3 regions of the Priestia sp. 40 genome follow, and region 3 is predicted to be linked to each of the others. Evidence: predicted binding sites of a transcription regulator. Region 3 holds the regulator's gene; each other region holds the start of a gene.
The links. The regulator LexA, encoded in region 3, represses DNA repair genes until DNA is damaged. The targets are predictions, from matches to a motif close to CGAACATATGTTCG.
Positions count from the first base shown of each region.

Region 1: a site for LexA is predicted at 7,247-7,260, ahead of ACO1DI_RS18640 (YolD-like family protein). Genes of this name have one in related genera too.
Region 2: a site for LexA is predicted at 2,285-2,298, ahead of ACO1DI_RS22965 (DNA polymerase thumb domain-containing protein). Genes of this name have one in related genera too.

Region 1 covers NZ_JBMPZA010000016.1:46,775-57,163, reverse strand. Annotated here, with positions in the region: gene ACO1DI_RS18680 (sulfate/molybdate ABC transporter ATP-binding protein) at 1-518, shown strand, start outside; partial or broken gene ACO1DI_RS18675 (ketoacyl-ACP synthase III) at 630-1,621, shown strand; gene ACO1DI_RS18670 (response regulator transcription factor) at 1,704-2,372, shown strand; gene ACO1DI_RS18665 (HAMP domain-containing sensor histidine kinase) at 2,369-3,733, shown strand; gene ACO1DI_RS18660 (ABC transporter ATP-binding protein) at 3,819-4,754, shown strand; gene ACO1DI_RS18655 (ABC transporter permease) at 4,729-5,436, shown strand; gene ACO1DI_RS18650 (ABC transporter permease) at 5,437-6,171, shown strand; gene ACO1DI_RS18645 (YitT family protein) at 6,203-7,042, opposite strand; gene ACO1DI_RS18640 (YolD-like family protein) at 7,291-7,644, shown strand; gene ACO1DI_RS18635 (hypothetical protein) at 7,766-7,906, shown strand; gene ACO1DI_RS18630 (DeoR/GlpR family DNA-binding transcription regulator) at 8,289-9,041, shown strand; gene pfkB (1-phosphofructokinase) at 9,038-9,952, shown strand; gene ACO1DI_RS18620 (PTS fructose transporter subunit IIABC) at 9,965-10,389, shown strand, end outside.
Region 2 covers NZ_JBMPZA010000022.1:74,607-84,995, reverse strand. Annotated here, with positions in the region: gene ACO1DI_RS22975 (DMT family transporter) at 1-494, shown strand, start outside; gene ACO1DI_RS22970 (YolD-like family protein) at 626-958, opposite strand; gene ACO1DI_RS22965 (DNA polymerase thumb domain-containing protein) at 972-2,237, opposite strand; gene ACO1DI_RS22960 (hypothetical protein) at 2,393-2,635, shown strand; gene ACO1DI_RS22955 (hypothetical protein) at 2,894-3,403, opposite strand; gene ACO1DI_RS22950 (hypothetical protein) at 3,484-3,816, opposite strand; gene ACO1DI_RS22945 (DUF3916 domain-containing protein) at 4,499-5,056, shown strand; gene ACO1DI_RS22940 (hypothetical protein) at 5,146-5,328, shown strand; gene ACO1DI_RS22935 (DUF4179 domain-containing protein) at 5,713-7,044, opposite strand; gene ACO1DI_RS22930 (RNA polymerase sigma factor) at 7,034-7,561, opposite strand; gene ACO1DI_RS22925 (TIGR00730 family Rossman fold protein) at 8,081-8,662, opposite strand; gene ACO1DI_RS22920 (MazG-like family protein) at 8,765-9,085, shown strand; gene ACO1DI_RS22915 (YesK family protein) at 9,541-9,810, shown strand; gene ACO1DI_RS22910 (MerR family transcriptional regulator) at 9,994-10,389, shown strand, end outside.
Region 3 covers NZ_JBMPZA010000005.1:756,511-766,899, forward strand. Annotated here, with positions in the region: gene ACO1DI_RS05035 (ABC transporter transmembrane domain-containing protein) at 1-1,509, opposite strand, end outside; gene ACO1DI_RS05040 (YneF family protein) at 1,600-1,812, opposite strand; gene sirA (sporulation inhibitor of replication protein SirA) at 1,903-2,343, opposite strand; gene tkt (transketolase) at 2,493-4,499, opposite strand; gene ACO1DI_RS05055 (DUF896 domain-containing protein) at 4,667-4,897, opposite strand; gene ACO1DI_RS05060 (YneB family resolvase-like protein) at 4,967-5,635, opposite strand; gene yneA (cell division suppressor protein YneA) at 5,689-6,018, opposite strand; gene lexA (transcriptional repressor LexA) at 6,165-6,782, shown strand; gene ACO1DI_RS05075 (hypothetical protein) at 6,994-8,439, shown strand; gene ACO1DI_RS05080 (hypothetical protein) at 8,524-8,646, opposite strand; gene ACO1DI_RS05085 (glycosyltransferase family 39 protein) at 8,950-10,389, shown strand, end outside.

The DNA of each region.
Region 1 (10,389 bases), on a different contig from region 3:
TTCATATTACGAGTATATTCGTTACGCATGATCAAGAAGAAGCTTTAGATGTGGCCGATCGTATTGTTGTGATGAACAACGGGAAAATTGAGCAGATTGGAAGTCCTGAGGAAGTATATGATCATCCTAACAGTCCATTCGTGTACGATTTTTTAGGGAACGTCAATTTATTTAAGGGACGAATTCATAAAGGCAGGCTAAAACAAGGAAGCTTTGAAATGGATGTTCCAGAATTTAGCGGAAGAAATGAAGAGGCAGCTGTTGGATATGTGCGACCTCATGATATTCACCTTGAAAAAGTAAAAACAAGCGCAGATGCTGTTTCTGCAACCGTTAGCCATATTCATGTGATAGGACCTATCGTGCAAATTGAATTAAAAAGAGAAGATGCAGAAGAATTTTTAGAAGCTGAATTAAGCAAAGAGCATTATAAAACACTTAGCCTTCAAGTAGGAGAGCAGGTGTATGTAAAGCCTAAGCAGCTAAAAGTATTTATTCCAGAAGATTATTCTATTTGATAAAAAGCGTGAAGGGTACGCCTTTGCGCTTTTTATCTGCTAATAAATTAGTACCAGATATTAAAAGTAGGTGTTATAATTAAGTATCAACTGATTTGAGGTGGAGAAATGATGCAATCAAAAGCTAGAATCACAGGAATGGGGATATATACACCAAAGCAAAAATTAACGAACGACCATTTAAAAGAAATGGTTGATACAAGTGACGAATGGATTGTACAGCGCACGGGAATGAAAGAACAACGAATTGCTGGTGAAGGCGAATACACGTCTACGCTTGCCATTCGAGCAGTTGAAAATTTGCTCAACCGATATGCTGTAGAAATAGAAGATGTAGATGCAATTATTGTTTCGACAACAACGCCGGATCACTTTTTTCCTAGCGTAGCATGTCAGGTTCAAGATTACTTTCATATTAATCAAGCTGCTGCATTTGATTTAAGTGCCGCATGCGCCGGTTTTACATATGGACTTCACATGGCGAACGGCTTAGTGACGTCCGGATTGCATAAAAAAATTTTAGTTATTGGTGCGGAAGTCATGTCAAAAATTACAGATTATACGGACCGGGCAACATGCGTACTGTTTGGTGACGGAGCGGAGCGATGCTTGTAGAGTACGACGAGTGTAATCCAAGTTTCTTAGGATGTCACTACGGAACGGATGGGAGCGGAGGTATAAATTTATACCGTTCCAATTTATCTGACACTCTTTTAGGGAAAGAAATTAACTCCAGTGGAAATTTAGTTCAAAACGGGCGTGAAGTATATCGTTTTGCTGTCCGAACGATTCCAAAAGGAGTAGAAGCATTGTTAAAGGGTACTTCCATTTCTCTTTCTGATGTAAATTGGTTTATTCCGCACAGTGCAAACCTTCGGATGATTGAAGCTATTTGTGCTAAAACAGGTGTTTCAATGGATAAAACGTTAACGAGTGTGCAATACTGCGGAAATACATCTTCAGCTTCTATTCCGCTTGCTTTAAACGAAGGAATAATGACAGGAAAAGTACAGGATAATGACCTCCTTATTCTCTATGGGTTTGGGGGAGGATTAACGCACTGCGGCTTGTTAATTAAATGGACGTGTAAAGAAAAAAGCTAAAAGGCATCGCCTTTTAGCTTTTTTGTCTTTTACTGTTAACAAGAGTTCGATAAAATGGAAAAAGAAGTAAAGGAGGGCGTATATGAATCATGTTTTATACATTGAAGACAATGAAGAAATTGGGTTAATGATTCAAAAAGAGCTTAAAAAGCAAAACTATGAAGTTACTTGGTTACAATCGGGAGATAGCGCCAGCCAGTTTATTAAACAAGCGGATATTGTCATTCTAGATGTAATGCTTCCCGGCTTAGATGGATTTACAGTGGGAAAAAAGCTTAAAAAGTTAGCGCCTGATGTCCCTGTTTTAATGCTTTCAGCTCGTACAGCTCTAGAAGATAAGATTATTGGGCTAGAGTTTGCCGATGACTATGTCACAAAGCCGTTTCATCCAGAAGAACTGCTCGCAAGGCTCGAAGTATTGTTAAGAAGGTTTTCAAGAAAGAAAGAAGAACTTATTTTAAAACATTTGCATATTTCGATGATAGACTATCGTGTAATGAACAGAGAGACAAGTGAAGAAATTAGTTTAACAGGTAAGCAATTTCATATTTTTACGTATTTCCTTCAGCATTTAAATCAAATTTTAACAAAAGAACAAATTTATGAAGGAGTATGGAAAGAGCGTTATATCGAAGGAGATAAAACCTTAATGGTACATATTCGCTATTTGCGAGAGAAGCTTGAGAAAAATGCGGCTAAGCCTGAAATTATTGAAACAATACGTGGGATTGGCTACAGGGTCAAGCAATGAACGTTGCACAGTCTCTTGTTACGAAGTATATCTTATTTATGATTGTAGCTGTATTGATTATACCGTTATCATTTTTTGCGGGCTCATGGCTGATCACTGTTCCTTTTATGCGTATTCAAGGATTATTAGATGAAGAGTATAAAGGAAAAAGCTACTACGAACAAATGTGGAATCAAGAAGCCAAAAAGCTAGAAGGAGCAAATGAGGAAACAATCAACCAAAAGCTAAAATTATTAAAAAGAAAATATCCGGAAGCTTCAATGTTTTGGGTGAACGCTGCTGGACAAACACAGCTTCCGATTCCTTATCATGAATCCCTTCCGAAGCAATGGTCATCGTCTTATACGGCTGAATTTATAAAAAAACGATACGGAAACGATCCGTATACGGTTATTACCTTTATTGGAACAGATAAAAAGCAAGGTTTTATGGTCATTGAAGTGCCAGAAAAAGCCGTTGAGCCTCCTATTCAGAAACTAGATCCAGCCTACTATAATATTTATTTAGGGTTTGTTTTTATCATTGTGCTTTCTTTTATTGTGCTTTCTCTATTCTTTTTTCTTCGAATTCGAAAAAGGCTGCGAACGTTACAGGCTGCTATGAACAACAAAGACGAACAAGGAATTCCTTTACCTGTTGTACCTGGTTCCACAGATGAGATTGGACAGCTAGAACAATCATTTAATCAAATGATTAAACAGCTTCATGAAAGTCGAAACCGAGAGCAGCAAGAAGAACAGCTGCGGCAAGACTTAATTATGAGTCTATCGCATGACTTACGAACACCGCTCACGACCGTTCGGACTCATATTTATCAGCTGAAAAATGAAGAAGTAACGTTGAATGTTCAACAGTCTCTTGAAGTAATTGATGCTAAAGTAGAATTTGTTAGTAATTTAATAGATAATTTATTTTCCTATACGCTGCTGTTAAATGGAAAATATCCGTATCAAGAAGAGGAAATTGATATGACTCGATTTCTTAGAAAAAGCATTGCGCAGTGGTATCCACTATTTGAAGAAGAGAATATGGAAGTGGATATTCAACTTCCACCTCAGTCTCTATACTGGTACGGAGACGTGCAGTGGTTAGAAAGAATAATAGATAACTTATGTCAAAACGTAATTCGTCATGCTAAAGAAGGTCGTTTTATTGGTTTTCGCCTTGTTCAAGAACATAGTTCATCTTCTCTTATCATTTCTGATAAAGGGTCAGGCTTTAAAAAGAATAGTGAGACCAAACAAAACGGTGTAGGTTTAGCGGTTGTGGATGTAATGATTAAAGAAATGGAGTTAACGTGGTCAATTCATTCAACAAAGCATGGAACGGATATTCAAATTGTGTATGAAGCGAGTGATTAATTCACTCGCTTTTTTAAACGAATTTTAACCTTTCTTTTCCTTCCTCTTAACTTTCTCTGTTTATAGTAATAGAGAGGTGATAAAAGTGGAAATTGTTAAAACGACTCAGGTGACAAAAGTATTTAAAGGAGTAGAAGCTGTAAGCGAAGTGAATCTTTCCATTAAAGAAGGAGACATCTATGGTTTTTTAGGACCAAACGGAGCAGGGAAGACAACAACGATTCGAATGCTTCTTGGTCTAATGAAGCCAACGAGCGGTGAAATTGAGCTGTTTGGAGAAAGAATAATAAATCATAGGCAGCATATTCGAGCCTTAAAAAAGATAGGTTCACTTGTAGAGAGCCCTTCTTATTATGCACATTTAACTGCAAGAGAAAATCTAGAGGTACTTCGCAAGATACTGGGCGTATCTAGAAATAGAGTGGATGAAGTACTAGATATTGTAAAGTTAACAAAAGAAGCAAATCGTCCAGTTAAAGGATTTTCTCTTGGGATGAAACAGCGTCTTGGCATTGCTTCAGCACTTCTAGGAAACCCTCGCTTATTAATCTTAGATGAACCAACTAATGGACTAGATCCTGCAGGGATTCAAGAAATTCGCTCATTAATTAAAGAAATGCCAAGGGAAAATGGCGTTACCGTTTTAATTTCAAGTCATTTACTTTATGAAATTGACCACTTAGCGACTCAAGTGGGCATTATTACAAAAGGAAAGATGCTATTTAATGGCTCAATTGAATCGCTTCGCAAAAAGGCCAAACATCAAGTGGCATTTACAATAGGGGAAATAGAAAAGGCAAAAACAATACTATTAACAAACGGATTTGTACCTACTGTCAATAAAAACAGTCTCCTTCTAGATTATATTGATCATGAGCGAGTGGCACATCTTGTTTATCAACTCGTGCGAGAAAATGTCTCTATCTATCGCGTCGAAGAAAAAACAAAGTCACTAGAAGATATCTTTTTAAAGCTGACGAACGAGGAGAATGAACATGTTCATAAAAATACTGCAGGCTGAGTGTATGAAATTAAAAAGAAAATGGCTCTGGTTTTTATTATTTTTAGGTCCAGCAGGTGTAGTAGGCTTAACACTGGTAGATTACAGCGTTCGATATGAATATTTAATTCAACAAAATCCAAATGTGTGGGAAGGTCTTTTTCATGAAATAAACATTACGCTTCCTACAGCTTTTTTACTGGGAGGAACAATTCTTGCTTCAAATATAGCGCATGTTGAATATCACAGAAGCTCCTGGAAGCAGCTGCTGAGCTTACCAGTAAGCCGCCTAAGTGTTTATACGGCAAAATTTATAGTAGTTATGGCTATGTTACTCATCGCTTCTGCTTTTCTATTGATTGGTATAATCGGGCTAGGGTGGTGGTTGGGATTTGGTCTTCCCCCTTCTTGGAAAACTCTTTTTGTTTATAACTTCTATCCGTTCTTTTCAGCCATCCCGTTTGTAGCTATTCAAATATGGTTGTCCATACTTTTCAAAAATCAAAGCCGTTCTCTTGCACTAGGTATTATGATGAGTGTGACAATGAGTGGTATGGGAGAGTTGCCAAGCTGGTTTATTTGGCAATGGCCGATGCTAGTATTTTCTGATTACCGGAATACGTATATGATAACAGGTGCAATTATTGGTATTTTCTTATATGGTGCAGGCGCCTTTCACTTTATCAGAAAGGATGTGGCGTAAATGTTGTGGCAATTATGTAAGGTAGAATGGTTTAAATTGTTGAAAACAAAAGCCTGGATATATCTTTTTATTAGTCCAATTCTTATCGCTGCTATCCTTTTTGTGGGAGACCCGGCGCTGCCAAATGGGAAAATGAAATGGCTTATGGCAAGTGCTTTCATTGCCAATGTTCACGGCTTATTGCTTTTTCCGTTAATTGGCGGTTTAGTAACTTCATTCGTTTGTCGATACGAACACGAAGCAGGAGGGTGGAAACAATTATTATCTCTTCCTGTGACAAGGACAGCAGTATACGGAGCAAAATTGATCACAGCAGCGGCTTTTATGGGAATTCTTCAAGTGCTTGTATTTGTTGTTTTATTAGGGGTTAGCATGTTGAAAGACTATCCGAGTACTATTCCATTAAAAATGATAGCTGGAAATATGCTAGGCGGCTGGATTGCAGTGTTGCCAATTCTTGCATTTATGTTAGCTGTGTCGATGGCACTTTCTAGCTTTGGAGCATCTTTAACAGTTAGCGTCATTTTAACACTACCGAATTTATTCGTTGTTAATTCTGAAAGATTTGGTCCCTGGTACCCATGGACTCAGCCGATGTATGGAATGTTAGGTGTAACGGGAAGGGAGTCATGGGATTTGATGCTGACTACACAGACTTTCTTAGTGGTTATCATAAGCAGCTTTCTTCTTTTTGTAGCAGCAGGTTCACTGTATTTTCACCGCAAACATATATAATAGAAAAAACCCGCTTTTTTACAGCGGGTTTTTAGCTGGCTTTTGGAATAGTAAAACCTACTCCAAAGACGTCGCGCACATCGTGGACAACCACAAAGGCTTGTTCGTCGACTTTATGGATAATACGCTTTAACTCTAGCAGTTCTTGTTTGTTCACAACCACGTACAATACGTCTTTTGCTTCTTTTGTATAGCTTCCATGAGCAGAAAAGACAGTGACGCCGCGCTGCATCTTTTTATTGACTTGTTCGGCTACTTCAGCTGAACGGTGTGAAATAATGGTGATTGCTTTGCGAGGGTTGAGTCCTTCAATAATATAATCAAGCACTTTTGTTCCGATGTAAAGAGAAATAACCGTATACATCGTCTTTTCTCCACCGATGACAAAATAAGCGCTTGCTACAACTAATAAATCAATTGCTAGCATCGTTTTGCTAATATTCCAGTCTAGATATTGATTAGCTAAGCGCGCAATGACTGCAGAGCCGCCGGAAGTTCCGCCTCCTCTAAACACAAGTCCCAGTCCTACTCCGGCTAAAATTCCAGCAAAAATAGCCCCCAGTAACGTATCGTCAAGAGGATTTCCCAGTCCTTCAGTTATATGTAGGAATAGAGACGTGAAAACAATACATATAATTGTGTAAGCAATAACACGTTTGTGAAGTAATTTGTATCCAATCAGTACCAGCAAACCGTTTAATATAAAGTTTGTGATACCCGGAGACCAGCCTAGTACATAATAAGTAATCATTGTTACACCGGTTACACCGCCTTCAGCTAATTCATTTGGAATAGCAAAGTAATTAATGGCCAGTGCAAAAATAAGGCTACCCAGAACAATGAGGCTAATTTCTTTTATTTTATTAATCATGAACGTTACCTCCAATCATCAAAAACTCCGAAAACACAATCATGACAATGTATTATACCAACTCTAGAGACCGAATTAAAGATGGGATATTATTATTTTTTTAAAAATCAGCTTCTGCTATCAATATAAAATCTTTTGACAGTTTTTATGTAGTATGAAAAAATGAATTGTTTGCTTTTATTTTGATTAAAAAGTTTTGCAATGAGAATGTTTGTTCGGTAAAATAGAAGCAAGAGTCAAGGGGGAGAATGAACGTGTATCAAGATGAATTAAAACAGTATGCGAAGTTAGTAATGCCCGAGCATTTAGAGAAAATGAAGAAAATGTACAGTCCCAAAGCGCATAAGCAGCCTTTAGGGTTGGAAAAAGAGAAGATTGAGCATATTGAAAATGTCATTATGAACAGTTACTCGGAGCATCATCCAGTAACGCTTCATGTCTATGAAGCAGGACATATTCAAAGATATGAACGAGTGACGATCGATAAAGTCTCGCTGCAGTCGAATACGCTGATGGTGACAGGGCCTTGTTATACATATTCGATTCGAGCGGATGCAGTAATTGAAGCAGATGTATGGAAAGATGAAAGCTACTCTAGCTAAGAGTAGCTTTTTTGTTCGATTTGTATCTTTTTTTTAACGCTTGCATACAATACATAAAAGCATATTCTGCGAGTAGTAACTTTGAGCTACTAGGAAATTTTGATTAAAGAAGGGATATTGTATGCAAAATGAAAAAACTCAAGTAAGAGAAATTGAATTAACGCAGTTCATTAAAAAAAGACTCGTTCGTTTTATCTCAAGTTTAGCTATTTCTTCTGCACTTGCTTCTATATTATATATGCTTCTGTTTTTATTTAAATGATGGGTCACTTGGAGTTGTCCAAAAAGGTGGACAACTTTTTTGATGTATAGGCTCTCATTAAAACAGGACAAGCTAAACGTAATTCAGTCAGAAAAAATTCAATCGGTCAAGAAATAGTCAAAAACAGTCATGGCTAATTGAGTGAAAGAAAACCTTTACATATAATGAGAAAAGTAGACAAATTCTTGAATTACCAGCTTATTTCCTTTTGTGTGAACTATTATTAAAACAAATGCAAATCTAATTATTCGTTCAAAAAATTTCATTTTGTAATTAAAAAAATGAATGTTTTTGATTTTTTATGATTGATTTTGAATGTAAACCGTGATAAAGTAAGTACATGAAATAAATGAAAACGCTTTTTTGAAAAAGGAGCTAGAACATGTTAACGCCGGAGAGACATCAACTAATCTTAAAACTTTTAAAAGAGAAAGAACTTGTAAAAGTGCAAGAGTTTATCGAAGTTACAGGCGCTTCGGAATCCACAATTAGAAGAGACTTAAGTCAACTAGAAGAAGAGCAAATGCTCAAACGTGTTCACGGTGGCGCTTCGCTTATTCGCAGTAAACGAATCGAACTGAGCGTTATCGAAAAATCTGCCAAAAATGTTCAAGATAAACGAAACATTGCAGAGTATGCGGCTTCCATTATAAATGAAGGTGACTGTATTTTTTTAGATGCAGGAACTACAACGTATGAAATGATTCCTTTTTTAAAGCAAAAAGATGTAGTTGTCGTGACAAATGGTTTAATGCATTTAAACCCGATGCTAGAACAAGGTATCACCCTCTATTTAATTGGAGGATCGGTTAAACATAAAACGGGCGCTTTAATTGGCAATGGAGCCCTTTTAAGTCTTGAACAGTATCGTTTTGATAAATGTTTTATGGGAGCGAACGGGATTCATCATCAATACGGATATACAACTCCTGATCCAGAAGAAGCATTGATCAAGCAAACGGCAATGAAGCTGTCTAGAGAATCTTATATTTTATCAGATTCCACTAAATTTTTTGAAACAAGTTTTGCGAAAATAGCCGATTTACACGAAGCAAAAATTATAACAAATGACGTACCTAGCGATGTACTTATACAGTATGCAAACAAAACAGACATAAAGGTTGTGAAATCATGATTTATACATGTACGTTGAACCCATCCGTTGATTACGTAGTACATGTTTCAGCATTCGAAGAAGGCGGGCTTAACCGCACAACGAATGAAGCTAAGTTTCCAGGAGGAAAAGGCATTAACGTCTCTCGCGTTTTAAAGCGATTAGGTGTTGATAATAAAGCTCTCGGTTTTGTAGCCGGTTTTACAGGAACTTATATCGAAGACTACTTAAAAGCAGAGAATATTGAAACAGCTTTTACAAGAGTTGATGGAGATACGCGCATTAACGTAAAGTTGAAAACAGAAAAAGAAACAGAAATTAACGGTCAAGGACCTGCTATTACAGACGAAGCGCTTCAGTCTTTATTGACTCAAGTGAAGCAAATGACTGAAGGCGATATCTTCGTATTAGCAGGGAGTATACCGAAAACGCTTCCAAGTTCTGTCTATGAAACGTTGACTGAGCTAGCAGCAGCGAACGGAGTAAAAGTAGTAGTAGATGCAAGTGGAAAAACCTTGCTAGACGTCGTGTCTCACAAGCCGTTTTTTATCAAACCAAATCATCATGAACTTGCAGAATTGTTTGATGTAGAAGTAAACAGTGCAGAAGATGCGCTGGTATACGGTAAAAAACTCGTGGAACAAGGAGCGCAAAACGTCGTTGTATCCATGGCAGGCGATGGAGCACTTCTTATTAACGAAAGCGGTGTCTACAGTGCCACAGTCCCTAAAGGAACAGTGAAAAATTCTGTTGGAGCTGGCGATTCACTTGTAGCTGGATTTATTGCTTCTTATGTAAAACAAGGGGATTTATTAGAAGCCTTCCAAACAGGAGTTGCTTCAGGAAGTGCCACAGCATTCTCACTTGAATTATGTACAGCAGAAGATGTAAAGACGCTTCGTGAACAAGTGTCAATCACAAAGGTAGAGTAGGGGGAACCGAGAATGAGAATTACAGAACTACTAAAAAAAGATACAATCATTCTTGATTTAAAAAGCACGTCAAAAGCTGATGTTATTGATGAATTAGTTGGAAAATTAGACGAAGCTGGTCGCTTAAGCGACCGAGCTGGCTATAAAGAAGCAATTTTAAATCGTGAATCTCAAAGCACAACGGGAATTGGGGAAGGTATTGCTATTCCACATGCAAAAACAAGCTCGGTAAAAACACCGGCCATTGCATTTGGACGCTCAACAGAAGGTATTGATTATGAATCATTAGACGGACAGCCTGCACACCTATTCTTCATGATTGCAGCGAGTGAAGGCGCGAATAATGCTCACTTAGAAACATTATCTCGTTTGTCTACGTTATTAATGGACGAATCGTTCCGAAAAACGTTGCTAACAGCATCATCAATTGATGAAGT
Region 2 (10,389 bases), on a different contig from region 3:
TAATCGGTTTAATAATAATGGCTCTTGCACAAGGTGCTACTGGAGGGCTTTCAACGGGAGCAATACTTGCTGGAATTGCAGGTATTGGTTATGGCTTATTTTTAGTATTAACCAAAAAATTCTCTTTAGAGGGCGGTTTATCATTAATTTGGTACTTCATGTTATTTGGAATCATTTACTTGTTCGTTCCCTTCTACCGAGAAGGTATCGTAATACCGGAATTAAATTCAATGCCATCTTTAATAGCCTTAGCAATCTTTCCTACTATAGGAGGCTTTTATTGTACGACGAGAGCTCTTAATTATTTAGAGGCCAATAAAGTTCAATTTTTAGAGTTAAGTGAACCAATATTCGCTACTGTATTTGCCTTTATTGTCCTCAAGGAAACTGTCCAAGGAATAGAATGGTTAGGTGCCTTTTTCATTTTAATTGCGATTTATATATCGGAGTATTCACCCAAACCTAAAGAGAATTTTGGGCATCTAAACAAATAGATATACTATCAAAAGGAACCCTAATTCCCTTTTATCCTCTTAGGTGCTGTTTTAGAAAGGCTACTCAAATGAGTAGCCTTTCTTTGTCTTGTTTGGACAAACATCAATCGTACTTTCTTGATTTTTCCAGGTTAGACAAATTGTACATCAATGAGCTTGCTTAATCTCATTTTATTCTTTAACTCAAATACGTTATCAATGAAAATGAATACATTCCCAAGAGAATCAACAAACTGAATAAATCCTGTCTCTGTTATGCATTGACCTCGCTTATAATAAGTAAGGTACACTTGCTTATTTGTATGTAAGGCTTCAATTAAGGTGAAATTCACTTGTTCCATTTGTTCTTCTGTTAAAACAGGTTGATCTACCTCTAGTTGCTTATTTATAACTTCCTTTAATCCTATGTATTGCTCGGGCATCGTGGCGAATGGACGCCATTTTTTCATTCCTCTAGATTCCATCTCTTTTTCCTCCTTAAGCTTTATGGCCACCTATAAGGCCGTTTCGATAACGAGCTGTTGAATGAGGAAGGTGACTAGACGCACGTAGTACACTATTCTTGCCATAACGCAGCCGGATATCATCAATCGTTTTGGCAAGAGCATGGGCTCTTTCACGCTGGTCAATGTCCTCAAATAAACTCATTTGCTCTTCTTCTTGAATGCTAGTGTGTGATAAGGAAATACCGATGGAGCGAATCGGCATGCCACTATCATAGATATGTAAAATGGTTAAACAATAGGGAAAGATATCCTGGCTTAAGTTCGAAGCTCTCCCCATTTTCTTTTGTCTGGAGAAGCCTCCACCTGTTTGTTTGCTGTAGCCAATGGATAAATGAACCGTTTGGGCCACCACTTGATGCATGCGTAAGCGAAAACATACATCGTCTAATAGTTCCAACAGCAATAACTCCACTTCTTTTCGGTTAATATAATCGCGAAAGAGAATCTGACTCTTTCCAAAGGAACGAGAGCTAGGAATGTACACATCTGAAATACGACTGTAATCGATGCCATTCGCATGTTGGTGAATTTCTTCCCCCAGGACACCAAATTCTTTTTGTAACATCTCTACAGAGGAAAGAGCGAGTTCTTTTATGGAGTGAATACCCAAACGGTTCAAGCGTCGTTCCGTAGGAGATGAGATCCCCCAGAAATCCTTCATCGGATGAATGGACCACAACTTAAAGGGAATATCCTCATATCGCCAATAGGCAACTCCTGTTGGGATATTCTTGGCCTCATGATCTAAGCTTACCTTCGCCAGTAAGAGATTCGGACCGATACCTGCAGTAGCTGTCAGCCGTGTCTTACGGTAAATCTCGTTGATGATTTGATGAGCTAATTCTTCTGGTGTTTTAGCGAACAAATGCAAAGAAGCTGTGGCATCAATAAACAACTCATCAATGCTATAGGCATGAAAATCTTCAGAAGCCACATACTGTAACACCAAACTCGAAATATAGTTCGAAGCCTTAATATATCTCTCCATAGATGGATTCACCACATGGATATCTTTCCTTTTAGGAATGTCGAAAAGACGACTTCCTGTTTTGATCCCTTCTTTCTTTAATAAAGGTGTGGCAGCTAGCACAACCGATCTTGATCTTTTGATATCTCCCACCACCGCAAGCCTTGTTTTCAACGGATTTAACCCCCGTATGACAGAGGAAACCGAGGCAAAAAACGATTTCATGTCTATACAAATAATCACTCTGTTTGGTAGCTGCCCATCATCCATTAAAAGAACTCCTTAAATTAAAGAACATTTGTTCTATATATTATATACGAACAAATGTTCTTTAATCAATAAAAATTCTAAAGTTTTCCCGATTATTGTTACTATAATAAGAGACAAGAATGTTGGGTATGAATTATGAAGGGGAGGGATGACCAGTGAATAGGAAAGTTTCGAACTATATTATCTTTTTTGTATGGTTTTTGTTATTAATTCTTTTATGGATTGTCGTATCGCTCTTTAAAGGTGAAAATGGACAGTGGTGGTCTATGTATCGTTTGAATTTAGATAAATATGGGCCTTGGGCTTTAGAGCTTTCTTACATAAAGATTGCTATTGCTGCTGTTATCTCGTTAGTAATAGCTTCTATGATGCATTTTGGTTTCAAGAGACATAAATAAAAAGAGTAAACTCCTTATCACTAGAGTTTGCTCTTTTGCTTTAATGCTTGCTCATCACTTCTTAACAGCTCCTTTATTATTTTAAAAATATATGTTAACGCAGTAGTCAGAAGATAAAAGAATACTAACTCGGTTTTTCAGTAAGTACCCAAGGAGCATCAATTTCTCTTCTGTCTAAAACTAATTCTTATACTCACCTGTAGCAATTCGTATATAGGGTTCTATTGCTTTATCATAGAGACAAAAAAGTAGCACTTACTAGTTCTTTTCATTTAGCCTCTTCTTTAGTTTCTGAATAGCTCTTAATACTTCATTCCTGTTTTTAGCAAGCTTCATCCACTTTGGAAGTCGACTCTCGACACTCAAATAATAGGGATGTGATTCCCTAATTTCAGCTTCTATATAGCTTTCCATATAAATTAAATGTTCTAAGTTTAATGCCCATAAGATGTTTCCACTACATTCAATTTGCAAGTAGAGTGGAAGTTTAAAATACCAGTCACAGGGGTCCCCAGTTAAAATTACTTCATAATTAGCTTTAGGTTCATAGGAGACTCTAGCTTCTCCGTAACCATTTGCTTTTATAACTTTGTCTTTTGTTGCTCCGCAAGCAGTACAAATAAACCTTCTTCTGACGTTAGCAACATAGGGGCTCGGGTCATCTAAAGCTATGACTTTTGCACAAGAGGCACAATGAGGACAAACCACTAAAAACTCATATCCTAGTCCTATAAGTGTGTTATTTTTATTTAAAAATGTTTTTTTCAAGATGTTTTCCCCTTTGAATTTATTAATTCATATTATCGAAGCGATGGGACTACAGCGTTGATTCCAACTTTAATACTACATCAATCGCCAGCCGCAAATACTAATTTATTTAGCTCTAGTGCCTCTAAGCAAAGACCCTTTAATGATTCAGCAAATGTTCTCGCTTTTAGATCTATCTCCTGTGGTTGTCGACAGGTAGTCTGCAATACTTCACATATCTTTATTAATTGATTTATTTCTTGTACAGAAAACAACTTGTCACCATATTGATCTAATCCTGTTAATAATTCGAATGAATCCCCCAACTTACTTTCTAACAGGTAATCCTGTATATTTTCCTCGAACTTTACAGTCTTAATAGAAACAGCTGCTTCTTTTTCATTATTGGCAATACAGAAATCAATTCCTATCACTGGTGTCTTCCTTTCCATATATTTTCTATAATTAATTTCTATTCACACTATAATGGTTATTAAAAGGAGTACATATAGGCATAGCATTAAATATCTGTACTCTTTAAATTATACTCTAGATGATTTTTAATTTTATTATTCGGCTTTTAATATAAACGTAGCGTTTCATTAAGAAGAAAAAATCTATAAGAATTTATACGATTAACGTTTTAACTTTAAAACATGTGGTAAACATACAGTACAACACCAATGTTATTATTGATTGTTGTAAAAAGGTAAATACTTAATTTATGAAGGGACTGATTAGTTTTGAAAGAATTAACAGCGACTTCAACAAACGTATTACCTCAAATTGAGAGTAGATATTCATATCTTACACAAGGCACTTTGGTTATGAACCGATATACGTAACGAAAGGGCCTCACAAGGGCAAACAAATTCCTAAACAGTATGGAAAAAGCTTGTATCTAAGAAGATACAAGCTTTTTCTGTTCGAGTTGACATAAGTTTGATTATCGGAACCAAAAAACTTTTTTTGGATTTTAAGGTGAATATTTACTAAAAAATATGTGAATATGCAAAAATTAATATAAAATTAAGTCTGTCTAGGTAATATTATAGACAGAGTTTATAAATTTAACATGGACACTGAGAAAAAGATTAATTGGAGGAAAATCAATACATGAATCAATGGAACCAGAATTGTTATTCAAAAAAGAAAGTAAGAGGCTTAGGAAGAAGGCTTCGTACTTTTTCAAAATATCTTAATGAACAAATTGATTCTCTACCTGTACAGAATAATAAAGATCCAAATTATAAAGGATATACCTCTCTTCATATTCCTTTTAGTATGTTTTTTACCCATTCAAAGAATGTTCCAATTAACGTAAAAAGATATTTTGTACAGAAGATTGTTAATAAAATACAATATCTTCTTGACATACGAACGGAAACGCAAAAGGAATACCGCATATTTTGTAGCTTTAATTCATCTGATTTGGACGATTCTGTTATCCTAATTTTATTTACTAAAAAAGGGATGGATAGCTTCTATGAAGGTTTTTTTAGTACAGAGATAGATGAAGCACCGTTTATACGTTTACACCAAACCCAAAATCTTGAAAAAAAGTGGAAGATAAACATACCTGAAGGATTAAGCGTTAAAGGCTATAAACCGATTGATGCTGAATATGAATATGAGAACCGCGACGAAATATGGTTTATCGGAAGGTTAAGTTAAATTATAAAAAGCATAGAAAATAAATACACTATAATACATAAAAGCAGGTGGAAAGGATTTTCATACCTATATTAGTTTTATTAATTGGTTTGTATCTATTAATCTCAGGAATTTTAATAGTTGTAAAAGATAAAAACACAAAAGGAAAGACTAAGAAAACTTTAGCTTTTTTAGCAGTAGCATCGGATATAGTAACGGATCCGGTCTCTTCTTCAGGGTTCCGTATTATGCTTGGTGCTGTTTTATTAGTAGCTGGATTGGTTCTATTATAAAAAATATCTATTGGAAACTAATTATATTTTAAAAAGGTTCATACCTATAATAGGTATGAATTTTTTTATTATTTACATAGCACCCTCATTTTGGCACTATAAATTTCATTTTTACGTTTACTCTGTAAAGATCTCTCTTATTCTGCAAAAAAACGTTCGTAAAAGTTATTGAATTCAAGTGTACGTTCGCAATTGGTTTTTTGACTTAAACGAACAATAAAAATGATAGATTTATTACATAAAAGAAAAGTCCGTAAATGTATACTTTTACGGACTGTGTTTGTTGTGATCTTAATGGACTAATATTAAGGTAGCCGTTAAAACAGTGAACAATAAAAAAGCAAAGTTTCTTATTCATAGGATTAAGAAACTTTGCTTTATCTTTTATTTAGGTACTTTAATAACTGTACCATTTACATTAATTGCTTTGATTTTTGATAAATCTAAAGGAGAAGAAGATAGAAATTTAGCTTTAACGCTTTTATTATCACTAAAGTTTTGTAACGAATCGAGTGATTGAATGCTGCCATTATTCATTTTAACACTCACTTTTATGTTATCAGTGTCTTTAAAATGCCCTTTTCCGTATAGCGTTACACCTAGTGATGAAAGAGTGATTTTAGTTGCTTCCCAGCTGCCAAAGCCTTCATTAAAGCTCAGACTTTTTTCGCTTTCTACAGAATGCAATTTAAATGTAGTACTCCAATCACCCTTTGTATAGTTACCATTAGATACAAGGTCTCCCATAAGCTTTAACTTACTAAGATCTTTACTATTTACATCAAAAATATATTCTACGTAGTTATTTCCGTAAACAGTTTCCCCTGATTTATCTACTCCATAAGAGATGTTAGAAGAAGCATTTATCTTCTTTCCGGAAGGATCAACTAAATAAAAATCTCCATGGCTATCTATATCTTCATCGGACCACTTTGTTTGAACGTGAAGTTGACCATTCACAAATCCAATATTTGATACATGCATAAATTTTATTTTTGGCAGAGAAAGAATGGTTTCGTTAGGCTTTAAGATTTCTATACTTTCTCCCGTGTCGAGTTGGTCAGTAATTTCCCCACCTCCTCCGGATGTACTATCTGTGCTAAGAGAGATTGTATCTACATTTTTATTCTTTAGCTCCGACAGATTAGTATCTATCTTGATTCGCTCATGCTTATGCTTTTGGCTAAGGAAAGAGCTTATTCGCAATTTGATTTTTTTATTATTAAAGTTTGTGCCTCCATTTGCTTGAATTCGTAATGTGGCTGTATTTGTATCTTTATCGTAGTCAACAATTTGGCTATTAAACATATGCCCGTCAGTTAATGTGTAATCATAAAGATCCAGCGTTTTATCAAGGCGATTACCTGTTAAATCTTGCATCGTAACGTAAATAACAGCCATTTCGTCATCGTTCATGGCACCTATAACCTTCATTTTTATTCCTTTATCTTCACTAGTGGTTTCAATAGGTTGAAGAAACAAGGCAATGTCGGGACTAACAAGAGATAGTAAGTGGTTGAAGCTTGGAAATGTCGCTGCTCCTACACCTGCGGAACCTATAAGGAATAAAGCTGCGGCAGCTGGAAATACAATTGCTTTTTTAAACGTTCTTCTTGGTTGCTCTGATTTAGCCTTTTCTACACCGAGTTTGGCTCTCATATGTAATTCTTTTGGAATTTCAATTTGTTCAAGTTCTTGTTTTAGTTTATTCTTCATAAATACCAACGCCTTTCACTTGTTTACGAAGTTTAGCTAAAGCACGATATAAAATAGATTTGGCCGTGCCTAAAGGAATGGTCAACGTCTCAGCAATTTCCCTAAAAGAATAGCCTTCGTAAAACCGTAAAATAACAACACTTTTTTCATCTTCATTTAATTCTTCCACTAATTGATGAAGGGATAATGTAAGGGGAATATCTTCAATATCTGAACCGATAATTTCCTCATGTTCTGGGTGCAATTGAACGACCTTGCTATTCTTTCTTAGATGATCGATTGCACACCTAATGGTAATCCTGATTAACCATGTCTTAAAGTATTCCGGCTTTTTTAATGTATCTATGTTTTTAAAAGAACGGTATGCTACTTCTTGAACCACGTCCAAGGCATCGTCCTTATTTTTGACATATACATAAGCCATTCGATAAATATCTTGTTCATATGTCTGAAAAAGCTTCAAAAAGGCTTTATCATTACCTTTTTGAGCTTTTTTAATGATCCTAATAATCGAAATTCATCCTCTCTACTTTTTCCTTTTATACCTATTAGACAAAGTGACTGGGCATTTGGCTTAAAATTTTAATAAAAAAATGTACTAACGGTATAAGAAACTTCTAATTATCTTTTAGCCAAGGTTTTTTTGACTAAGAGCGTAATAAGAATTGTAGAAAATATAAAAAGCTACCCCGCCATTGGCAAGCGAAATAGCTTTCTAGTAGAAATGCTAATTATCAAATATAACCGCAAGTAAATAATATCTCATCTCTTCCATACACACTACATTTTACCGTGCGAACATACATATATAACATGCAATTTTGATACATTCTCCTCCCATTCAGGTATCGAGTAAACGCAGTTATTTCAAAGATTTATAAAAAGCTGCATAAAACAGAAACAGGGCCTCATCGAGAACCCCAATGCCAAGGGGACTCTTTTTGGTGGTGCGTTCCGGAAAGGTACATTATGTTAAGCTACATTGCAAATAAACAAAAAAGAACAGGATTAGTTACTATCTAATCCTGTTCTTTTGTTAGCTTTGAGCTTTTGTGATATATGTTTTAACTGAAGGAGGTTGATATGTATTGAATTGATCTAATAAACCTTGTGGTTCTGTGTCTACCAGAGCCATAGAACGATATTTTTCCTGTAGAAATTGCTCTTCTGTCATGTGATTAAATAAAGAAATAAGTGGTGTGTAATAATCATTAATATTCAATAATCCGCAAGGCTTCTGATGTAACCCTAACTGAGCCCATGTAAAAATTTCAAAGAATTCCTCTAATGTCCCTGGACCCCCTGGTAACGTAATGAATCCATCTACAAGTTCAGCCATCTTGGCTTTTCTCTCATGCATAGATCCAACAACAATAAGCTCTGACAAGTTTTTATGAGAAATTTCCCTTTCTTCAAGGAAAGTAGGCATGACGCCAATGACATGTCCGCCAGCTTCTAACACAGCATCAGCCACAGCACCCATTACTCCAACACTTGCCCCACCATATACAAGCGAAATGTTACGTTTAGCAAGCTCTCTTCCTAGAGCTTTTGCTCCTTCAATATAAAGATTAGATGCCCCGTTACTTGAGCCACAAAATACAGCTATTCTTTTCAAAAGTATCCCCTCCTAATTAAATCACCGTTAATGATTATACATAATAATGGATCATTTGTTAAACTTAGGTGGATCTTTAAAAATGAAAGGTGGAACCAATCAATGGATGTAACAGAATTTCAACGATGGGTGAAGGACTACTATAAGATGAGAGGTTGGTCAGACTTAGATATTTTTGTTCGAATTGGCTTTCTTGCTGAAGAAACCGGTGAAGTAGCAAGAGCTATTAGGGCTTTAGAAATCGGAAGGGATCGACCAGATGAAGTAACTGGAACTTTAGAAGAGAATAAGAAAGAACTAACAGAAGAACTAGGAGATGTGTTAGGTAACTTGATTGTTATTGCTAACAAATATGATATTTCTTTAGAAGAAATATTCAACTCACATAAAGAGAAGCTTGCAGAGCGTTATTCTAATAGATAAATATAGATGTGATAAAAGTGAAATATACATGTACATATCTAAAATATAGTATTAGGTTATAATTTGTTTAATCAAAAGGTAAGCAAAATTAAAAGGCAACCTCTGGTCGTCAGTAGAGGTTGCCTTTTGAACATCATCATTATGGAATTATATATTAACATTTTTTCCTAAAAAAAGCTATCTCTGGTGAGATATTGCATATGTATAAAAGGTGCACTTTTTATACATCATTTCAGTTGATCCCATCGAATGAAACCTTGTGACACCAAGGATGTATAAAAAACTGCATAATCGATAAAAAGAGAACTCAACAAACCCCTTGTGCTACAAGGGGTTCTTCTTGGTATGTCTTCCGGAAAGAGTGTTTATGTAAACTAGCTCTGTATATGATATACATAGTGATTTCACTTAATATTATTGTTAAAATGGAATTAAAAGGATAAAAGGGGTATTCTATGGATATTAAGATCATTTTAGTGAGCATTATAGCTGCATTAGTATTAGCCTATATATTTCATTCGGTTCAGAGAAAAAGAAACTCTGATAAACACATAGGGGATAAAGTTTTTAACATTGGGTTTGTCATCTCTTTGACTATAATCGCAATTAGCATTTTGGTAGTAGGCGGATGGGATGGAATGGTTTTGGGAGCACTAGGAGCGTATTTATTGTTCCCATCATTAAGTGGACTTATTTTTACCAAGCTTTTAATCAGGTATAGCTAATAAAGTGTTAACCATATTTTAAGCCTTTAGATTTATGAGTCTAAAGGCTTTTTTTGTACTGATAAGTCACATTATATTAACTACAAATGTATATTTAAAAATTAACACTTGAACCTCCGGTTACGTCAGGTATTATGATGAAATTAATTAGATTAATAATAGATTTTAAGGAGGTTATGTAAGTTGGGTAATGATTTAGGTTTCTCAATTGGTAAATTTTCTAAGAAAACGGGTGTTTCAATAAGGACGTTGCATTATTACGACGAAATAGGGCTACTCAAAGCTCAAAAAGATCTCAGTTCTGGCCATCGCCTATATGGAGAGGACCATATAGTAAAACTTCAAAAAGTCTTAGCATTAAAATTCTTAGGTTATAACCTAGAAGAAATAGGATTAATGCTAACAAATACAAATCTGAACTTAAACTTAGAGAACACTTTAATTCAACAGAAAAAAGCATTTGAGAAGAAAAAGGAGCATTTAGACAAAGTTCTGAAGGCAATTAATCAGACGATTTCTTTATTAGGTGATCAAGAGGATGTTCCAAGTGAAATATTAATTAGTTTGATTAATAACATT
Region 3 (10,389 bases):
CGCCGATAGCGAATCGTCTAAAATTAAAAGCTCAGGATCTAATAGAAGAGCTCTTGCAATCGAGATACGCTGTTTTTGTCCACCAGATAAAGAAACGCCTTTTTCACCTACTATTGTTTGATAGCCATCTGTAAAATCGAGGATGTCTCTATGTACATTGGCAACTTTAGCCGCTTCTTGGATTTCTTGATTGCTTGCTTCTCTTTTTCCAAACGCGATATTAGCAGCGACTGTGGTTGAAAACAAAAAGTGATCTTGAGGAACATATCCAATGCTTTTGTACAATGAATCAAACGCATAGTCTTTAATGTCTTTTCCTCCCCATAAAACAGCTCCGTCGCTTACATCAAATTCACGAAGCAACAGCTTTAAAAGAGCAGTTTTCCCAGCACCCGTCTTTCCGACAATCCCTAACGTTTGACCGCGAGAAAGTGTAAAATAAATGTCGTTTAACGTATATTCATCTGCTTTACCATACGAAAACCTATGAATAACAGCTTCAATATTTCCTGTTGGCATTTCAACACTAGGATGCGCTGCTTCTTCAATCGAATTTTCTTCTTTTAATAAAGAAAATACCCTGTCATAGGATGCTCTTCCTCGTTCCACAATGTTAAATAGCCAGCCAAACGCGAGCATCGGCCAAATAAGAAGGCCTAAATAAGTTGTAAAGGTAACAAGCTGACCCAGTGTTAACTCTTCATTAATAACCATCTTGCTGCCAAAAATAAGAGCAAGTAAAAAAGAAAGTGCTACAATAATCGAAATGGTCGGATCAAACAATGCATCTACTCTGGCTACTTTCATGTTCTTTTGGACAACATCTGCAGACTTAATGCGAAATTCTTCGACATCAGCTGCTTCTTCCCCAAACGTCTTAATGACTTTAATTCCGCTAATGCTTTCTTGAACCTTATCATTTAAAGTAGAAAATGCGGCTTGTGCGTGGTGAAACCGCGCATGAAGCAATGTACCATAATAACTTGTTAAAACGGCCATAAGCGGCATAGGAATAAGGCAAATAAGCGTTAATTTCCAGCTGATTGTGAGGGCCATTGTGCATAGAACAAGCCCTCCTGTGACAATGGAATCCACGAGTGTCAAAACGCCCGAACCTGCAGTTTGTTGAATAGCTTGAATATCGTTTGTTGCATGGGCCATCAAATCCCCAATTCGCCGTCGCTGATAAAAGGCCTGATTCATCTTGGTAAAATGAGTGTAGAGGGTATTTCTCAGCTGCTTGGCTAGTTTAACAGATGAACCAAATATCATAATACGCCATATGTATCTTGTGAAATAGGCCACAACAGCAGCTCCTAGCAAAATGCCAACCATCTGCATTAAGCGCTTTCCATTCAGCGTCCCTTCTTTAATACCATCTACCGTTAAACCAATAATTTTAGGCGGGAGAAGTTCTAATGCTGCCACAATAATGAGCAGCGCTATCCCCGTTATGTAAGACTTTTTTTCCTGTTTGAAAAACCACCATAACTCTCGAAAAATTTTCATCGTATCCCCCTAGCCCCACAACCATTTTCTTATCTCTATCATAAAACAAAAGACACCCTTCTGAATAGAGAGTGTCTGTCCAATTAACCATTATTTAATTTGGCCGTTCATTGCTTTCATCATTTGGTTAATTTTTTTCTGCGATGGTTTCATGCCCATTTGCATCATCATCATTTTTAACATTTGTTCATTAATTGGTGGATTTTTCTTCAGATAGCTCATCATATACTTACGAGCAATGAAAAATCCTAGCGCTATCCCAACAATTAATGCTAGAACACCAACTAGAATATACATTCCCATGGTATTACTTCCTCCTTCGTGTTGTCTAACTTACAGTGTACTAGACCATACGCTATTATACAATATTTCCGTTCCAATTTCCTTAAATAATTACACAAATTTTCTTGTTTTCACAGGCCTCAGCCAGCCGTATTCATCCGTTCCATAATTCACTGCTAAAAAACAAGGATCTAGCTTGCGTAATACTTCAAAAAAAGCTGTCTCAGCATCAACATTGCCATCTCCTTCAATTGTTATACAGCGATTCGTTAATTTTATAGATGCTCGACTTTTTTTATGAGGATATTCCAGCACAAACGTCTCTTGATGAGTGAAAAAATGAGGATAATGAGAAAACGCCTGAAGCAATTCTCGTTGAATAAATGAAATGGGCAGTTGGCGAGTAATGTAATGAACTTGTTTTTGTAAGTGCGTTTCCTGCAAGTGACGTTTCATTCTATATTCAATCAGCAGCTGATAAATGAGCTTTTCTCTTCGAAAATAGGATGATGCAACTTCTTCCTCCATTAAATATACTTCATACGTTCTCACGATTCATCCTCCCTTTCGGCTCGTTCTTTTTTGTACCATTATACCGAATGGTGTACGCAATGCTTGTCTATCGATGAAAAAATTCCTTTGTTTTTTTGTCGAAAAAAAAGAGCAGACCACAGGAGTCTGCTCTTTCTTATGAAAAAGAATTATGCATTAAGCAAGCTTTTCACTTTTGCTACTACATTTTCAACTGTAAAACCAAATTCTTTCATGATTGTTTCACCAGGAGCAGATGCACCAAAGTGATTAATACCAAGAACTTGTCCTTCGTCTCCAACATAGCGTTCCCAGCCAAGTGTAGAAGCCATTTCAATACCTAAACGTTTTTTCACTGATTTAGGGATAACACTTTCTTTGTACTCAGCAGATTGCTCTTCAAAACGATCCCATGCAGGCATGCTTACTACAGATACGTCAATGCCTTCTGCAGCTAATGCTTTTTGTGCTTCTACTGCTAGGCTTACTTCAGAGCCTGTTGCAAGTATTAATGCATCCGCTTGGTCTTTACCAGCTTTAGATACAACATATGCACCTTTAGACACGCCTTCGTATGCATTTTCTTTTGTACCTTCAAGCGTTGGCAAGTTTTGACGAGTCAATACAAGCGCCGTTGGGCGGTCAGTTGACTCTAATGCTAAGCGCCATGCAGCAGCTGTTTCATTTGCATCTGCAGGACGAACCACTGAAAGACCTGGCATTGCACGAAGTGATGGCAATTGTTCAATTGGCTCATGTGTTGGGCCGTCTTCTCCAACTGCGATACTGTCATGTGTGAATACATATGTTACAGGAAGCTTCATTAAAGCTGCTAAGCGAATTGCTGGGCGAAGATAATCAGAGAATACAAAGAATGTTCCTCCGAATACTTTTACACCGCCGTGTAGAGCCATACCGTTTAATGCAGCTCCCATTGCAAATTCACGTACACCGAACCAGATATTACGTCCGCTGTAATCAGCTGCAGTGAAGTCTTCTGAACCTTTAATCATTGTTTTATTTGAGCCAGCTAAGTCAGCTGAACCGCCGAAGAATTGAGGTACAGCTTGTGCTACTGCGTTTAATACTTCTCCAGAAGAAGCACGGCTAGCTAAGCTTGAACCCGTTTCGTATGCTGGAAGCGTTTCTTCCCAGCCTTCCGGTAACTTTCCTTCTACTGCTAGTTCAAATTGACGACCTAGTTCAGGATATTTTTCTTTATACTGTGCAAATACATCGTTCCATTCGTTTTCTTTCTTTTGGCCATCTTCAGCAATTGTAGCTTTGAAGTGAGCATACACTTCTTCTGGCACATAGAAATCTTCTTCAAATGTCCATGCATAAGCTTCTTTTGTTAATTTTGTTTCATCGGAACCTAATGGAGAACCGTGCACGCCAGAAGTACCCGCGTGGTTTGGAGAACCAAATCCGATTGTTGTTTTTACTTCAATTAGCGTTGGGCGTGTTAAATCGCCTTTTGCTTCTTCAATTGCGTTTGCAATCGCTGTCAAGTCATTGCCGTCTTCAACGCGGATTACTTGCCATCCGTAAGCTTTGAAACGATCTTCTACGTTCTCAGAGAACGAGCGATCTAAATCTCCGTCTAAAGAAATATCATTTGAATCGTATAAAACAACTAAACGTCCTAATTTTAAGTGTGCCGCTAATGAAGCTGCTTCAGCAGATACACCTTCCATTAAGTCTCCGTCACCACAAATACCATACGTAAAGTGGTCTACAATTTCTAAACCTTCTTTGTTGTATGTTTCAGCTAAATGACGTTCTGCCATTGCTTTACCAACAGCCATTGCAATACCTTGTCCTAGTGGGCCAGTAGTTGCATCAACACCTGCTGTATGACCGAACTCTGGATGACCTGGTGTTTTGCTTCCCCATTGACGGAAGTTTTTAAGGTCTTCAATTGATAAGTCATATCCAGCTAAATGAAGCAAGCTGTATAATAGTGCTGATCCGTGTCCTGCTGATAATACAAAGCGGTCACGGTTAAACCAGTTTGGATTCTTTGGATTGATGTTCATGAATTTTGTCCACAATGTATATGCCATTGGAGCAGCTCCCATCGGCATACCTGGGTGACCTGAATTTGCTTTTTCAATCGCATCGATTGATAAAGTACGAATTGTTGCAATCGAAAGATCTTCAATACGTTGTGTCATACTCTTCATTCCTTTCAAAACTATGTACATATGTTATCATACTAATGATTTGCTTATTTGTACAATACTTGAACCAAAAAATTTTCCACTTTTACAGTTTTTGTACGCCTTATTAAAAATATACAAAAAACTAGAGGGAACACTCCCTCTAGTTTTACTAGAACGTCTTAGTGAAGACGCTTCTTTTTACTCTCTTTTAACTTCTTAGGCGTAACATCTTTACCTTCTTCGTCCACAACTTTAATCGTATGAAGGTGATTTGTCATAGATTGTCGGAAAACTTTTAAATATTCCTGACGTAGCTCTTGCTGTTCTTTCGATTCAGATTCTGTCAGACCTTCAGCCTTTGCCTTTTTTGAAAGAGCATTAATACGAGCAAGTTTATCTTTTGATAGCATATAAAACCTATCTCCTTATAATCAATAATTAAAATTACCGAACCGTTCCGGCAACATGTAGTCATCTTACTAAATCTCTTTCGTTTTATCAAGAGATTGAGCACTCTCTTGATACTCTTGATAGCGACGATGTACCGTCGCTTTTGAAATATTATAACCAAAACCTTTTAGCGTAACTGAAATTTCAGCAAAGGTTAAGCCGTTATGACGAAGGCGGACAATTTCTTCAATCGGCGCTTCTTTTTTTTCTCTTCCCGAGTTAACTCCCTGGTTTTTTAAATTTTGCTGCGGACGATAACCGTTTTCTACGGCTCTTTTCATTCCTCTTTTAATTTTAGCATTATGTAATTTCCGCTGATGCTCTTCCACTAAACTAATAATATCTAACACCATTGAATCAGATTCTGAAAGCTGAAGCTGACCTTGATGACTAATCGTATAGATGGTAGCATTTTCTTTATGAAAAGCATGAAGCAGCGCAATTCGGGCATTTCCTCTGCCTAATCGTGTTTCGTCTTGAATGAGCAGCACGGATATTTTCTCTTCTTTCATTGTATGAAGAACATCCAAAATACCCTCTCTGTCTACATCATATCCGCTTGCTTTTTCCATCACGACTTTTTTCACCTCTAGATGATGAAGATCAGCAAGCTTTTTTAATTCTTCTTGCTGGCGCTGCAAAGATGTTTCTTGGGTTTTTTTATCCGTACTGACACGGCAATAAATAATGGCGTCCACTTTTATCACGACCTTTTCGGCTTCTAACAATATTCAGGAACGGCCGTTACACACTACTGTTCAATTGCCACTTGATTATGTAACTCTTTTTTTAAAACAGGAATATATAATTTATCTCCAGGAGATAAAGACTGGGCAGTATCTGAGTTTAAATCATTGACGTCTTCAACCCATTTGACAAATTCATTGGTGGTCAAATGATGGTGATTATGATACTTGTTGGACAAGTCCCAAAGCGTATCTCCTTTTGTAATCGTAACCGTTGAATATTTGTCTAAATCTACTTTATCCGCTCCTAAAACCAGCGTCAATACATATGTAAGTGCAGCGATAACTGCAAAAAAAATAGCGTAATGTTTCATAGAATGTAAGAATTGTTGCATATTATGATCCCCCTATCAGAATATATGTTCTTATTTTATTGAGAACATTTGTTTCTGTCAATGGAATTCTTCGAACTTATGTTTGTATATTGACACATCACGTGGTATAATTCACCTAAAGAATAGCTAAAATCGAGGTGAAAAATATGAAGCTATCAAAACGTCAACAAGACATACTAGATTTTATTAAGCACGAAGTAAAATTAAAAGGTTATCCGCCTTCTGTTCGTGAGATTGGGGAAGCAGTAGGATTAGCCTCTAGCTCCACTGTACACGGGCATTTAGCTCGTTTAGAAAGTAAAGGGTTAATTCGAAGAGATCCAACAAAACCAAGAGCAATCGAAGTTCTTCAACTAGATGAAGTAAACATTCCTAAAAGCAATGTCATTAATGTTCCTGTTATCGGTAAAGTAACAGCGGGTCTTCCTATAACAGCCGTTGAAAATGTGGAAGAATATTTCCCTCTTCCAGATAAATTCGTTTCTCCAGATGATCATGTATTCATGCTTGAAATTATGGGAGAAAGTATGATTGAAGCAGGTATTCTAGATGGCGATATGGTAATCGTACGTCAGCAGCAAACGGCTAATAATGGAGATATTGTGGTTGCTATGACCGAAGACAACGAAGCAACGGTAAAACGTTTCTTTAAAGAAGAAAATTTCGTTCGTTTACAGCCTGAAAATTCAACGATGGCGCCTATTATTCTTCGCCACGTAACGATTTTGGGAAAAGTAACTGGTGTATATCGCACGATTCACTAATCAGACACTGTATGTAAAACCAACTAATCATGATGTTAGTTGGTTTTTTTACGTTTGTTTTCTAAAAAAATTGGCATATTATAAATGATACGTTGAATCATTGCAGGCAGGTAGAACAGTTTTTATAAAGCTTGTTTTACCTTTTACTTTCTATCTGCATTTCCTCGAATCTTACAAGGAAATACCATCGACTATAAGAAGGATGTAGTTTATGACTAATACACCTAGGAAAACAGAACCATTTCAAACCATTGTACCTACCAAAGCAATGAACATGTTTCTTTTTCCTTTTTCCTTTGATCGAAAAAATAAAGAGCAGCTTGTTCATGCACTGAAAGCAAATTTGTTCGAGTTTTTTTCCATTCAAAACAAAGATTTAGAAAAAGAATACTACGGAGAACAATATTACGTATCTCATGATAGCCTGGATCAATATTTTCTTCCTTACATTGAATGCATTCTATTCCCTGATTCGTGCGAAAAAGAAGGGTTGCTTCGATTTTCAAAAAAAATAGACCATACCATTACGTTACATACTTCTTCCACCACCGTGTCTAGCAACGTGCTGTCTGTGGATGTTTTTTTATGTCCTTTTGAAATTGGCGTCATGACCATTCGCACTGAAATGAGCCATAACCATTACACCTATGATGACATTTTAGAATTCATGAATCATTTTCGTGTATTAGAACCGAAGCTTGCTGAAGAGCATGGATCCACCATTACCTATGAACATCATCGCTATAGCAAAGTACAAGATTATATTTTTTCACAGCTTGCGCCATTTTTGAACGAACACATCAAGAAAGAAGCCACGCGTGAACAGCACGTTGGGAGCCTTCCTTATTTTATCGATGAACGGATGTTTGTGTTAAGTTATGTAACGGTAAATCAAGAGCAAGAAATTAATTCCACAACTTTATTTCGTACTGGGCAGCTAAATAGCTATACGCCTGACGGGAAAGCGTTTATTTCTGCACACAATCATGAGTATATTAAAACGTATAATACTAAACACGTGTATGAAAGGTGGGCTCCTGAAACTTATTACGTCATCACAGACCATGTGTTTTCATGTATTTCTAAATCGACAGACTCTAAAACGGATCAGCTTTTGATGAATCATCTATTTGGCCAGCATTACTATAATTTATTTTTACATTTTTTCTATAAAATCGTGTTGCTAAAACTATCTTATGAGTATTCTCAGCTCACGTTTCATAAAAATTCAGAGGGCATTGAGCGACTAATCCGCTCTATTACCGTGTTTTCAGGCAAATATTTATTTTTAGAAATTAGCTCTCGCACAGAAGGTCAAGAGTTTTCTGAGCTCTTTAAAAAAATTTTCCACATCAATTCTCTTTATCAAGAAGTCAAAGAAACCCTTGGTACTTTGTATCAAAATCAAGAGAAAATCGCGGCCAAGCGTCACAATTACTTATTATTAATTTTAACGATTTATACCGTTCTTTCCGGTATTTACGGAATGAATTTAGTTATTAGCAAGCTACAGGGAAACATCAATTGGGATAGTATGAAGCAGTTTTCTATCTTTGAATATATCGCTTTAATAGTAGCTCTATCAGGAATATTAATCAGCATTAGCCTAGGAGTGAGCTCACTATGGAACTTATTAAAAGATCGATTTAAAACATAAAAGAAGTTGAGACATAACTAAATGAATTCAACCTAAATACGAACAAGCGAAATACATGAGCTGAACCGCTTATGACGCCGCAGTTCATTTCCATGCAAGACTTCTCTTTCCGCGGGCAGCCGATGAGCCTCCTCGTTGCTTGTGCTCCTGCGGAGTTTCATCCCTTCCGCTTTCTCCGCAGGAGTCTTCGCCTTGCCCTCCAATCAACTGCTGGAAGGAACTAAACAAATGAAACCTACGTTCACCATAAAAAACGAACCACTAATCAAACATGGTGATCAATGGTTCGTTTTTCACTTCGATTAAAATCCTTTTTTCCCAACCTCTTTTATCTATTACTAAATCAATGCCTACTTCGCTGAACCTTTTATCAAACGTTGTGCCGCTGTTGTAATTTCAGAACAATCTAATATTATACTCTACAAGAAAAATATATACAAAATAATAAAATATGGTATCATAGGGTAGGAATTTTGTACCTTATCTATGAAATAATTTGCAGGAGGTAATATGCTTAACTCATTTTTATCCAAAAGCCTGATTCTTTTATGTGTCATGATTCTTACATGGTCTCTATGGGGCAGTTATAGTGCGATGACAAATTCATTGGAATTAAAAGGTTTGGCTTTAAGTAATTCATTTATTATTGAAGGAATATTTATCACTTTCCTTGTCATTTTTCTAATAGCTATTGCAAGTAGATACATGAACAAAACTGTTTTTTTTATTTCACTGATTGTTTTGACCTTAGGTATTCGACTAGCATGGATGCTTTCTGTTCAAACGCCTGTAAAATCTGACTTTCTTGTCATGTTAGATGCCGCGCGTAATATCGCAAAAGGAAATTATGAATTTAACCAAAGCGTTTATTTCACTACATGGGTATATCAGCTAGGCTTTTCATTCTATGAATCTGTTATTATTCGCTGTTTTGGAGATAACATTTTTATATTAAAATTGTTAAATATTTTTTATTCCACTGGAACCGTTATTTTTATTTATTTAATTGGCGCGAAAGTATTTAACGAACTTGCTGGGAGAATGGCAGCTTTTCTATATGCGTTCTACATTCCGAACATTCTCTATAGCTCAGTGTTAACTAACCAGCATTTGGCTACTTTTTTATTTTATGCAGCTTTTTACCTTATTATAAAAAGATTTGCTCATAACAAGTTTAGCTGGCTTTATATTGGCCTTCTATTGTCGTTAGGAAATTTAATGCGCCCTCTAGGACCCATTATTATCGTTGCTGTTCTCATTTATTTCATCTTGCAAATTCTTCAACCTTACATTAAAACGAAGGATGCTGCTGAGTTAAAAACTCGCCGAAAACAAATAGGAAAAAACCTCGTAGGCATACTGGCTACTTTTTTTATTGCAAATGCGCTGATCAACTATTCTTTTGTAGCTAGCGGTATTTCTAAATATCCTTTAAGTAACAGAGATCCTTTATGGAAATTCGTCATTGGCTTTAATTACGAAACAAGCGGTTCTTATTCTTCAGAGGATGCTAGTCGTTTTATGGGTATGCCCATTGGAGAAAAACGAGCTGAAGCAGAAAAAGAAGTAATTAAAGAGCGGGTAGCAGATAAAGCGCAACTTTTAGATCTCTTTCACATTAAATTCCTAAATATGTGGGGAGGAACGGATGCATCTACATTTTGGAGCATTTCATTAACTCCTCAAGAAGATGTACCTTTTAATAAAGAAAAATTAATTAGTGCTGCTCAAAGTTATGAAAGAATTATTTATGTTTCAACTACTATTCTTTCCATTATTGGACTTATATGTTTATTCCTGAAGAAGCAGGATAAATATCCGTATACACTGTTTTTATTACTAATAATAGGATACGTTCTTATTCACTTGCTTATTGAAATTCAAACTCGCTATCGATTCTTTATTTTTCCAAGCTTTATGCTGCTCGAAGGGTTTGGTATTTCAGTGATT